2 regions of the Streptomyces cynarae genome follow, and region 1 is predicted to be linked to the other one. Evidence: riboswitches for the same ligand, from Rfam matches in the RefSeq annotation. Region 1 holds a riboswitch; the other holds the start of a gene.
The links. A riboswitch is a leader RNA that binds a small molecule or an ion and turns the genes downstream of it on or off. The one in region 1 is predicted to bind S-adenosylmethionine.

Region 2: another riboswitch for S-adenosylmethionine. It lies ahead of thrC (threonine synthase); the one in region 1 lies ahead of N8I84_RS06335 (amino acid ABC transporter permease).

The regions. Positions count from the first base shown of each region.
Region 1 is NZ_CP106793.1:1,333,214-1,339,066, reverse strand. It holds gene N8I84_RS06340 (glutathione S-transferase C-terminal domain-containing protein) at 249-1,133, shown strand; SAM riboswitch class IV at 1,222-1,331, shown strand; gene N8I84_RS06335 (amino acid ABC transporter permease) at 1,684-2,643, shown strand; gene N8I84_RS06330 (amino acid ABC transporter ATP-binding protein) at 2,640-3,425, shown strand; gene N8I84_RS06325 (ABC transporter substrate-binding protein) at 3,509-4,534, shown strand; gene N8I84_RS42685 (putative leader peptide) at 4,635-4,745, shown strand; gene N8I84_RS06320 (LLM class flavin-dependent oxidoreductase) at 4,858-5,853, shown strand, end outside.
Region 2 is NZ_CP106793.1:4,125,996-4,131,848, forward strand. It holds gene groL (chaperonin GroEL) at 1-130, opposite strand, end outside; gene N8I84_RS18855 (cold-shock protein) at 483-686, opposite strand; gene N8I84_RS18860 (MoaD/ThiS family protein) at 1,136-1,411, opposite strand; gene thrC (threonine synthase) at 1,464-2,744, opposite strand; SAM riboswitch class I at 2,763-2,906, opposite strand; gene N8I84_RS18870 (glucosyl-3-phosphoglycerate synthase) at 3,100-4,071, shown strand; gene N8I84_RS18875 (alpha,alpha-trehalose-phosphate synthase (UDP-forming)) at 4,169-5,602, shown strand; partial or broken gene otsB (trehalose-phosphatase) at 5,737-5,853, opposite strand, start outside.

The DNA of each region.
Region 1 (5,853 bases):
GGCGCCCGAGGCCGGTCATCAGCCGTGTTCATCGCACGCGCCGGCAGTCCCTCCTGCTGACCTCCCGCCTTCACATCGATCTGCTGCGCGTCTGCAGCGCGAGCAGCCGCCGGCGCTGAAACAGGCGGAGCCGCGCCGCGCCCCGCCACCCCGCGTCCCCGCCACCCCGCGCCGTTCGCGCCGGGGAGCGCCGCCTGCCCGCGGGCCACCGCCCCCGCACCCTCGCGTCCCAGAACCTCGGGAGAGACATGTCCGCCCATGCCCTGACCGCACTCCCGTCCGCACAGCCGGTCCCCGCCTTCCGCGGCCGGATCGGCTGTGACGCCCGCAGCGGCCACTACGCCGTGCCGCGCCGCTACCGTCTCCACCTGTCGCCGGCGTGTCCGCACTGTCTGCGGATAGCCATCACGCACAGCCTGCTCGGCCTCGAGGACGTCTGTCCCGTCACGCTGCTGCCCGCGGTGCCCGACGGACCCGGCGGCGAGTACTCCGCGCTGCGTCCGCTGTACGAGGCCAGTGCCCACCGCTATCCCGGAGCCGCCCTGACGCCGGTGCTCAGCGACGACTGGTCGGGCCGGATCGTCAGCACCCATGCTCCGGACATCATGCGCGATCTGGCGCGGCACTTCGGCACGGACCACCCCGCGCTGTATCCGTACGGGGCGGACGCCGAGATCGAGGGTGTCCAGCGGCTGTGCGAGCAGGGCATCGACGCGGCCGCCCAGCGCGCCGGACGCGTCGACGCCGACACGGAGGAACGGGACGCCGCGCTCACCTCGCTGCTGTGCACCCTGCGGTCACTGGAAGGACGGCTCGCCCGTCAGGAGTACCTGCTCGGCGACCACCTCACCGCAGCGGACGTGGAGTTGTGGGTCAGCCTGGTGCAGCTCGACACCGTGCACCGCTGGCACCTGGACGCCACCGCGGTGCACCGCATCGCCGACCACCCGCACCTGTGGGCGTACGCCCGCCGGCTGGCCGCCCACCCCGCCTTCGGTCCGCACCTCGACCACGCCGGCATCGCCCGACGGCACCACGCGCACTGCCGGGGGCTGGAGGCCGCGGGCGCCGCCGTGCAGATCCTGGACTGGGCCTCGCACGTCCCCAACGGCGCGGCGACCCACACCGGTTGAGCGGGAGAACGGCGCCGCTGAGCACGTATCACCTGCCGGACGCACGTTGACATCGCTTACGGCGCCTGTATTGACTTGACGCCAGAAAGGTCATGAGCGTCAGCGACAAGCCCTGGCTGGCTGACCGGCAACCCTCGCACCGCGGTGGGGTGCCCCAGGTGACGACCCGACCGGATGACGTTTCGGTAAGCGCGTGGCCCCCCCGGGCCGGAAGAACGACGGAGACGGTGATGTACGCAGCCTCGAGGACAGCCGCAGTGCGGCTCCGCGGCCTCGTCCTGCTGTGCGCCAACCGTTCCGTCGACCTGCTCCGCGTCAACAGCGCACTGTGTACCACCCCGGGCTCTGCCCGCTGTCACGGCTGACGGCGTTCTGAATCCCTGACGCGCACCGCCGCCGCGGTGCGCCCTCGTTCCGTCCCGTCCCCGGTGCACTGCGCTTCACCAGCCTCGTCACGCCGCGGCCCCGCGTCGCCAGGCGGTGCCGCGGCGCGCCGCCCGGGGCTTCCGACTCCGCTGGAGCCTGTCATGAGTGAACCCCGGGAGCCGCCGTGTCCCTCGCCCCGGCGCCACCCGACGAAGAGACCGCGGCCAAGCCCCTCGCGGCCCAGCGGGTGCTGCCCCTGCGCCGGCCGGGCCGCTGGATCGCCACGGCGGTCGTGCTGGTCCTCGTGGCCCAGTTCGTCCACGGCCTGGTGTCCAACCCGTTCTACCAGTGGGACCGCTTCGCCTACTGGTTCCTGCGCCCCACCATCCTCGACGGGCTGGTCATCACGCTCGAAGTCACCGCCCTCAGCGCCGTGTCGGGCCTGCTCGGCGGTATTGTGCTCGCGCTGGCCCGGCTCTCCAAGAGCCCGGTCCTGCGCGCGGTCAGCTGGACGTACGTGTGGGCGCTGCGCTCCATACCGCTGATCGTGGTGCTGATCTTCCTCTTCAACTTCAGCGCCCTGTACAAGACGTTGAGCGTCGGCGTGCCCTTCGGCCCCGCGTTCTTCAGCTTCGACGAGTCCAAGCTCGCCACCGACATGGTCGTCGCCGTCGTAGGACTGAGCCTGAACGAGGCGGCGTACGCGGCGGAGGTGGTCCGCGGCGGCATCCTCTCGGTCGACCAGGGCCAGCACGAGGCGGCCGCCGCACTCGGCCTGCCGAAGGGCCACCAGTTCAGGCGGATCGTCTTTCCGCAGGCCCTCAGGTCCATCACCCCGAACTACGTCAACCAGCTGATCGGCCTGGTCAAAAGCACGTCACTGGTGTTCTACGTGTCGCTGCTCGACCTGTTCGGCTCCGCGCAGACCATGGGCAGCACCTACCCCGGCGACATCGTGCCGCTGCTGCTGGTCGTCACCGTCTGGTACCTGATCCTGACGAGCCTCGTGTCCGTCGTCCAGTTCTACGTCGAGCGGTACTACGCCCGCGGCGCCACCCGCGCGCTGCCGCCGACCCCGTTGCAGAAGCTCCGCACCGGTCTCGCCGATCTGCGGGCCCGTGCGCGCAGGGAGGCCGCCGTATGACCACCGACACGCTCCGGACCCGCCCCGCCGCCATCCAGGTGCACGACGTGCGCAAGGCGTTCGGCGCCCATCAGGTGCTGCACGGCGTGGAGTTGACCGTACGACCGGGCGAGGTGACCGTGATCCTCGGCCCGTCCGGTTCCGGCAAGTCCACCCTGCTGCGGGTGATCAACCACCTGGAGAAGCCCGACCGCGGCCATGTCAGCGTGGGCGGCGAACCCATCGGCGTGCGCCGACACGGAGACCACCTCAAGGAGCTGAGCGAGCGGGTCATCCTCGGCCAGCGCAGCCGCATCGGATTCGTCTTCCAGAACTTCAACCTCTTCCCGCATCTCACCGTGCTGGAGAACGTGACGGCGGCGCCGGTGGCGACCGGCAAGCTGACCAAGCCGGAAGCCAGGAACCTCGCCCTGGACCTGCTCGGCCGGGTCGGACTCGCCGACAAGACCGGCGCCTACCCGCGGCAGCTGTCCGGCGGCCAGCAGCAGCGCGTCGCCATCGCCCGCGCGCTCGCCCTGCGGCCCGGCGTCATCCTCTTCGACGAACCCACCTCAGCGCTCGACCCCGAACTCGTCGGCGAGGTGCTGGCCGTCATCAAGGACCTGGCCGGCGGCGGCACCACGCTGGTCATCGTCACCCACGAGATCGGCTTCGCCCGCGAATGCGCCGACCGGGTGATCTTCATGGACGACGGCCGGATCGTCGAACAGGGGCCGCCTGCCGAGGTCCTCGACAACCCGCGGCACGAGCGGACCCGGGACTTCCTGAGCAAGGTGCTCTGAAACCGCCGGTTCCGCGTTCCGCTCCACAGCCTCCCCCCGCGCCACCACCGCCACCGCTCACCGCTCACCGAACAAGGACAGTCATGCCCACTCTCAGTCTCCGCACCCGACTCCTGCGCGGCCTCACCGCGGGCACCGCCGTCGCCTCCCTCGCCGCCGGACTCGCCGCATGCGGGGGCACGAGCGACGCCGCCACCAACACGGACAGCGCATCCTCCGGCAGGGTCACCGTGGGGCAGCTCTCCAACGGCGCTGCCACGCAGACCGCCCTCAAGGTGTCCGAGGTGAAATCCCTCAATGCCGAACTGCCCGCCGCCATCCGCAAGAGCGGCAAGCTGGAGATCGGCATCGGCGCCCTGCCCTCCGGCTTCGCACCGCTGGCGTACGTGGGCAGCGACCAGAGGACCCTCACCGGCGCGGAACCCGACTTCGGCCGCCTGGTCGCCGCGGTCCTCGGCCTCAAGCCCGAGCTGAGGAACTTCACCTGGGAGAACCTGTTCGTCGGCATCGACAGCGGCAAGGTCGACGTGGCCTTCTCGAACGTCACCGACACCGAGGAGCGCAAGAAGAAGTACGAGTTCGCCTCCTACCGGCAGGACAACCTGGCCTTCGAGGTGCCGAGGACGAGCACCTGGAACTTCGACGGCGACTACGAGAACCTCGCGGGCAGGACCGTCTCGGTCGGCTCGGGCACCAACCAGGAGAAGATCCTCCTGGAGTGGAAGGCGAAGCTGGCCAAGGAGGGCAAGAAGCTCACCGTCAAGTACTACCCGGACCGCAACGGCACCTACCTGGCGCTGTCCAGCGGCAAGATCGACGCGTACTTCGGCCCCAACCCCGGTATCGCCTACCACATCAGGCAGGTCGCGAACACGCCCCAGGCGACCCGCAACGCGGGTGAGTTCTCCGGTGCCGGCGAGTCCCTGCAAGGCCTGATCGCTGCGACCGCGAAGAAGGACAGCGGGCTCGCCAAACCGCTCGCCGACGCCATCAACCACCTGATCGAGAACGGTCAGTACGCCAAGTGGCTGGCCGCCTGGAACCTGTCCAACGAGGCCGTCGCCAAGTCCGAGGTCAACCCGCCCGGGCTGCCGCTCGACAACTCCTGACCGCAGGGATTCCCGGAGTGCGGAACAGACGGCGGGGCCGGACTGTTGTCGTTGAGACGAGTTGCGCGCCACGACGGCTGTTCGGACGGAGGTGCAGGACGTGACCCGCACCGTGCACGCCCGCGCCCTGAACCCGTCCCGCCGTCCGCTTCTGCACTCCCGGGCCCACATCGACCTGCTGCGCGTGGCCGGCGCGCTCTGTTGCTCCTGAGCGTTCCCAGCCTTCGGCCGGGTGTACCCCCCCATCTCGCTGCGCTCGCCCCCTGCCGCGCCCGCTCGCGCCGGCCGGCGTTCTCGTACGGACCTCAGGAAGGCACCCACTCGTGTCCTCGACTTCCCCCTCCCATCTGCACCTTGCCCTCGCCCTGGACGGCACCGGCTGGCATCCCGCGTCCTGGCGCGAGCCCGTGGCCCGGCCCCGGGACCTGTTCACGGCCCGGTACTGGGCCGACCTGATCACCGAAGCCGAAGAGGGTCTGCTCGACTTCGTCACCATCGAGGACGGCCTCGGACCTCAGTCCTCACACTTCCTCGACCCGGACGAGCGCACCGACCAGGTCCGCGGACGCCTGGACGCAGTGCTCATCGCCTCCCGTGTCGCGCCACTGACCCGGCACATAGGGCTGGTGCCGACCGTGGTGGCCACCCACACGGAGCCGTTCCACATCTCCAAGGCGATCGCCACTCTCGACTACGTCAGCACGGGCCGTGCGGGCCTGCGCGTGCTGATCACCGCCCGTCCGAACGAGGCCGCCCACTTCGGCCGCCGCACGATCCCCCGCATCGAGGCCTACGACAGCCCGGACGCACAGGAGTTGGTGACCGACCTCTTCGACGAGGCCGCCGACCACGTCGAGGCCGTCCGGCGCCTGTGGGACAGCTGGGAGGACGACGCGGAGATCCGGGACGTCGCCACCGGCCGCTTCATCGACCGGGACAAGCTGCACTACATCGACTTCGAGGGCAAGTACTTCGACGTCAAGGGCCCCTCCATCACGCCTCGACCACCCCAGGGCCAGCCGGTCGTCACCGCTCTCGCCCACCAGACCGTCCCCTACCGGCTGGTGGCCCGCCAGGCCGACGTCGGCTACGTCACCCCGCACGACGCCGACCAGGCCCGCGCCATCGTCGCCGAGATCCGCGCTGAGCAGACCGCCGCCGGGCGGGCGGAGGAGCCTCTGCACGTCTTCGGTGACCTGGTGGTCTTCCTGGACGACGAACCCGGCGAGGCCGCCGCCCGCCGTGAGCGCCTCGACGCCCTCGCCGGGTACCCGTACGCCGGCGACGCCCGCCTCTTCACCGGCACGCCCGCTCAACTC
Region 2 (5,853 bases), 2.8 Mb from region 1:
CCCACTTCTTCTCGAGGACGACGTTGCGGCCCTTGGGGCCGAGGGTCACCTTGACGGCGTCCGCGAGCTGGTTCATGCCGCGCTCGAGGCCGCGCCGCGCCTCCTCGTCGAACGCGATGATCTTGGCCATGTGAAGTGGTCCTCCCAGGACTGGGGGTGATTACTTCGGACCGCGCCCGCGCCCGCGACGGACGGCCCCGACCGGAGGTTCCTTGCCCCACCCGGTCCGCGGCCTCACCGACCCGGTCCTTCTGTTGTCACTCTCACCTTCAGAGTGCTAACGCCAATGATTAGCACTCGCCCCTGCCGAGTGCAAGCGGCTCTCGGGGACCGGAGGGTGAACTCGGGAGCATGATCCGCAGGTGGACGCTGCTGCGCGCCCCCTGGAGGAGCCGGTGGCCGGACACGACCGAGGGGCCCGTACCCCGGACGGGATACGAGCCCCTCGACACGTCGAACAGTTCAGTCGTCGGCGCGTTGTATCAGGCGGTCACGCGGACCATGTCCGCCTGCGGGCCCTTCTGACCCTGCGAGATCTCGAACTCGACCCGCTGGCCCTCTTCAAGGGTGCGGTAGCCGTCCATCTGGATCGCGCTGTAGTGGACGAAGACGTCCGCACCACCGTCGACCGCGATGAAGCCGTACCCCTTCTCCGCGTTGAACCACTTGACGGTGCCCTGAGCCATGCCTAACTCCCCTATTACTGGCCCTTGCACAGATCCACACTTCGCGGATCCGGGTCAGACCTCACCCCCCAACGGTTGGGGGCGTGCGCCGGAACGCGTCGACCGCGGCTGAATGTATCTGTCCAACTGCCGTCTGCAACAGGTCAATCGGACGAGAATTCGGGGTCCGACCGGTCGGGAATGTACGGAGAATTCGCCTGAATTCAGGGCAAGTCGGGCCGGGCAAAGGGAATGAATGGCGCAAAAGCCCTGCACACTTTGGCTACTTCTTGTCGGGCGCGCGGCAGCTGATCGCGGACCCGGAAGGGGAGTCCGGGAGCGCGTTCCCCAACTGTACCCCGCTCAACCATGCAGAATTGCCCCCTCCGTTTCTCTCACGGAGAGGGCAATTCGATGAACTCTCGGTTACCTGCGTTACCGAGGGTAAGGATCGCGCGTCCGAACGACCGTCAGCCGCCCGCGACCGCCGGGATGATGGAGACGCCCGCGCCGTCCGGGGTGGCGGTCTCAAGGCCCTGCTCGAAGCGGACGTCGTCGTCGTTCACGTACACGTTGACGAAACGGCGCAGCTTGCCCTGGTCGTCCAGGACGCGGGCGGCGATGCCGGTGTGGTTCTTCTCCAGGTCGGCGATGACCTCGGCGAGGGTCGCGCCCTCGGCGGCGACCTCGGCTCGGCCGCCCGTGTAGGTGCGCAGGATGGTGGGGATGCGGACGGTGACGCTCATCGGGGGATGACCTCCGGTCGGGGTACGGCTGGTGGGTTGTGGCGGGCGGAGGTCAGACGAGACCGGCCTCGCGGAAGGACTCGAGGGTGGGACGGATCGTCGCGGTCAGCCCCGTGTCGGCCACCGCGTCCAGCGTCTTCAGACCGTCCCCGGTGTTGAGGACGACCGTCGTCCTCGCCGGGTCGAGGACGCCGTTCTCGATCAGCTTGCGCGTGACGCCGACGGTCACGCCGCCCGCCGTCTCGGCGAAGATGCCCTCGGTGCGCGCCAGCAGCTTGATGGCCTCGACGATCTGCTCGTCCGTCACGTCCTCCACGGAGCCACCCGTGCGGCGGGCGATGTCCAGGACGTACGGGCCGTCGGCCGGGTTGCCGATGGCCAGCGACTTGGCGATCGTGTTCGGCTTCTGCGGCCGTACGACGTCGTGGCCCGCCTTGTACGCCGTCGACACCGGCGAGCAGCCCTCGGCCTGCGCGCCGAAGATCTTGTACGGCTTGTCCTCGACGAGCCCGAGCTTGATCAGCTCCTGCAGACCCTTGTCGATCTTCGTCAGCTGCGAACCGGAGGCGATCGGCACCACGATCTGGTCCGGCAGCTCCCAGCCGAGCTGCTCGGCGATCTCGTACGCCAGGGTCTTGGAGCCCTCCGCGTAGTACGGCCGCAGGTTGACGTTGACGAAGCCCCAGCCCTCGCCCGCCGGGTCGCCGATCAGCTCGGAGCAGAAGCGGTTCACGTCGTCGTAGTTGCCCTCGATGCCGACGAGCTCGCCGCCGTAGATCGCGGCCATGACGACCTTGCCCTGCTCCAGGTCGTGCGGGATGAACACGCAGGAGCGGAAGCCGGCGCGGGCCGCCGCGGCGCCGACCGCGCCCGCGAGGTTGCCGGTGGAGGAGCAGGACAGGGTGGTGAAGCCGAAGACGCGCGCCGCCTCCAGGGCCTGGGCGACCACGCGGTCCTTGAAGGAGTGCGTCGGGTTACCGGAGTCGTCCTTCACATACAACCCGCCGGTGACTCCCAGCTCGCGCGCCAGGTTGTCGGCCTTGACGAGCTTGGTCCAGCCCGGGTTGAGGTTCGGCTTGTCGGCGACGTCCGCCGGGACCGGCAGCAGCGGCGCATAGCGCCAGATGTTCGCGGGGCCCGCCTCGATACGCTTCCGCAGCTCCTCGGTGTCGTAGCCCGAGAAGTCGTAGGCGACCTCCAGCGGGCCGAAACACTCCTCGCAGGCGAAGACCGGGCCGAGCGGCACCCGGTGGCCGCACTCGCGGCAGGACAGGGCCGCGGCGGGGCCGAGGTTCACGGAGTCGGTGGTGCTTGCAACTGTCTGCACAGCCATGTCAGGCGAGGCCCTTTCTCCTCATCTTCCCCACGACGCACCTCGCCGTGAGACGGAATTGGCACCTTCCCTAGCCGGGAGCCCCGCCTGCGAAGACGAGAGCCGACTGGAGGGTTGCCGGGGCTTCACCGGGCCGTGTCCCTCTGCCCCTCTGGATGAGCTGTATGTGGTTGTTTCGCCGGGGCGGGCGGGGGTGGACCCCGACATGCGATGGTCACCGGCGTTGTTCAAGACTGTAACCGACGGCCGGGAGAGTTGAGATAGTCGTCCGAACCGCGAGATGGATCACAAGAGAGACAGTTCGACCGTCACCGACTCACCCCCCACCCCGTACGAACGTGAGGAGCCGCAGACTGTGCTGGAAGAAGTCGAGCGCTGGCTGAGCACCCGCTCCTGGTCCGTCACCGATCGCCCGCTCCACCAGATCATGGCCGCCAAACGAGCCTCGGGCTCCTCGGTCAGCGTCGTGCTGCCCGCGCTCAACGAGGAGGAGACGGTCGGCGAGATCGTCTCCGTCATCCGCCACGACCTCGTGCGGCAGGTTCCGCTGGTCGACGAGATCGTCGTCGTCGACTCCGGTTCCACCGACCGCACGTCCCAGGTCGCCGCCGCGGCCGGCGCGAGGGTGGTGCACCGCGACACGATCCTGCCGCGCATACCGGCCGTGCCCGGCAAGGGCGAGGTGCTGTGGCGCTCCCTGCTCGTCACCGGCGGGGACATCGTCTGCTTCGTGGACGCGGACCTGAAGGAGTTCTCGTCGGACTTCGTGACCGGGATCGTGGGCCCGCTGCTCACCGACCCGGACGTGGACCTGGTGAAGGCGATGTACGACCGGCCGCTCGGCACCGAGTCGGATTCGCCCGCCTCCGGCAGGACCGCGGGACAGGGCGGCCGCGTCACGGAACTGATGGCGCGCCCCCTGCTGAACATGCACTGGCCGCAGCTCGCCGGATTCGTCCAGCCGCTCGGCGGCGAGTACGCGGCCCGCCGCTCCCTGCTGGAACGGCTCCCCTTCCCGGTCGGGTACGGCGTCGAGCTGGGCATGCTGGTGGACGCGCTGCACCTGGTGGGCCTGGACGCACTGGCCCAGGTCGACGTCGGTGTGCGCAAGCACCGCCACCAGGACGGCCAGGCGCTCGGCCGCATGGCCGCCGCGATCTACCGCACGGCCCAGCTCCGCCTGGCCCGGGGCCATCTGGTCCGCCCGGTCCTCACGCAGTTCGAACGGGTCGAGGGCCGCTTCCAGCCCCGCACGTACTCGGTGGACGTGGAGGAGAGGCCGCCGATGGCGGAGATCGCGGAGTACATGGAACGAAAGGTGGCCTGAATCATGCTCTGCCGGGCGTCCGGACGTGACGGACACGGTTCCGCATACGGCCGAACCGTACGTTTGAGCGTTTTCGGCTCGGGCTAGGTTTCGTGGCATGGCTTCCACGCAGCATGCGCACGGCGCCCGCATCCTCGTCGCATCCAACCGCGGCCCCGTCTCGTACGCGCTGGACGACTCCGGGCGGCTCACCGCCAAACGCGGCGGGGGCGGCCTGGTGTCCGGCCTGTCGGCGATCGGCCCCGACGCGGGCGCGGTCTGGGTGTGCGCAGCCCTGAACGACGGCGACCGCGAGGCGGTACGCCGCACGGGTGGCGCACTTGATCCGGCCGACACCGGCGGGCGGCGGGTCCGGATGCTCGACATCGACCCGACGGTGTTCTCCGAGGCGTACAACGGCATCGCGAACTCGGTGCTGTGGTTCGTCCACCACATGCTGTACCAGACTCCGCTGGAGCCGGTCTTCGGCAGGGAGTTCCGGCACGCGTGGTCGTCGTACGAGGCCTACAACCGCGCGTTCGCCGAGGCGCTGGCCGAGGAGGCGGCCGAGGGGGCGGCGGTCGTGGTGCAGGACTACCACCTGACGCTGGTCCCGGGGATGCTGCGGCAGTTGCGGCCGGACCTGCGGATCGGTCACTTCTCGCACACGCCGTGGGCGCCGGTGGACTACTTCCGGATGCTGCCCGACGACATCGCGGAGCAGGTGCTGCGCGGCATGCTGGGCGCCGACCGGCTCGGCTTCCTCACCCAGAGGTGGGCGGACGCCTTCGCCGGCTGCTGCGAGGCGCTCGTCGGCGGGCTGGGGGACACCAGGATCGGGGTGCACGGCCTGGGCGCGGACGCGGACTTCCTGCGCGAGCGGGCGCACCGGCCGGATGTGGACGAACGGATGGCGATCCTGCGGCAGCAGATCGGCACCGGGCCCGACGGCCGCCCCCGCAAGGTGATCGTGCGGGTGGACCGGACGGAGCTGTCGAAGAACATCGTGCGGGGCCTGCTGGCGTACGAGGAGCTGCTGGAGTCCCGTCCGGAGTGGCGCGAACGGGTGGTCCACGTGGCGTTCGCGTACCCGTCCCGCCAGGACCTGACCGTCTACCGGGAGTACACGGCGGAGGTCCAGCGGGTGGCCGCGGAGATCAACGAAAGGTACGGGACGCCGGGCTGGACCCCGGTCGAGATGCACGTCAAGGACGACTTCGCGCGCTCTCTCGCCGCGTACCGGCTCGCCGACGTGGCCCTGGTGAACCCCATCCGGGACGGCATGAACCTAGTCGCCAAGGAGGTTCCGGTGCTGTCGGACCAGGGGTGTGCGCTGGTGCTGTCGCGGGAGGCCGGGGCGTACGAGGAGCTGGGCGACGACGCGGTGACGGTCAATCCGTACGACATCCGGGGCACGGCGGAGGCATTGCACGAGGCGTTGTCGATGCCGGCGGGTGAGCGGACGGAGCGCTCGAAGCGGCTTGCTGCGCAGGCTACGGCGCTTCCGCCGGCACGGTGGTTCTTGGATCAGTTGGCTGCGCTGGAGGTTTGAGGGCGGTTTTCCGGGTGCGGGCCGCCTCTGGCTGCTCGCTCCCCCGAGTTCTCAGCTTCGCTCGAACGGGGGGGGACCCCCATCGCGGCGGAGCCGCACATCGACACAGCCCCGCGCCCCTGAAGGGGCGCGCCTCACGCCAGCCTCTCTGCCAATGACCTCAGTAGCTGTACGACCCCCTGCGGGCCGTCGACCACCAGGTCCGCCCTCTTCGCGAGTTCCGTGACCTCGTCGCTGCCGCTGCAGACCAG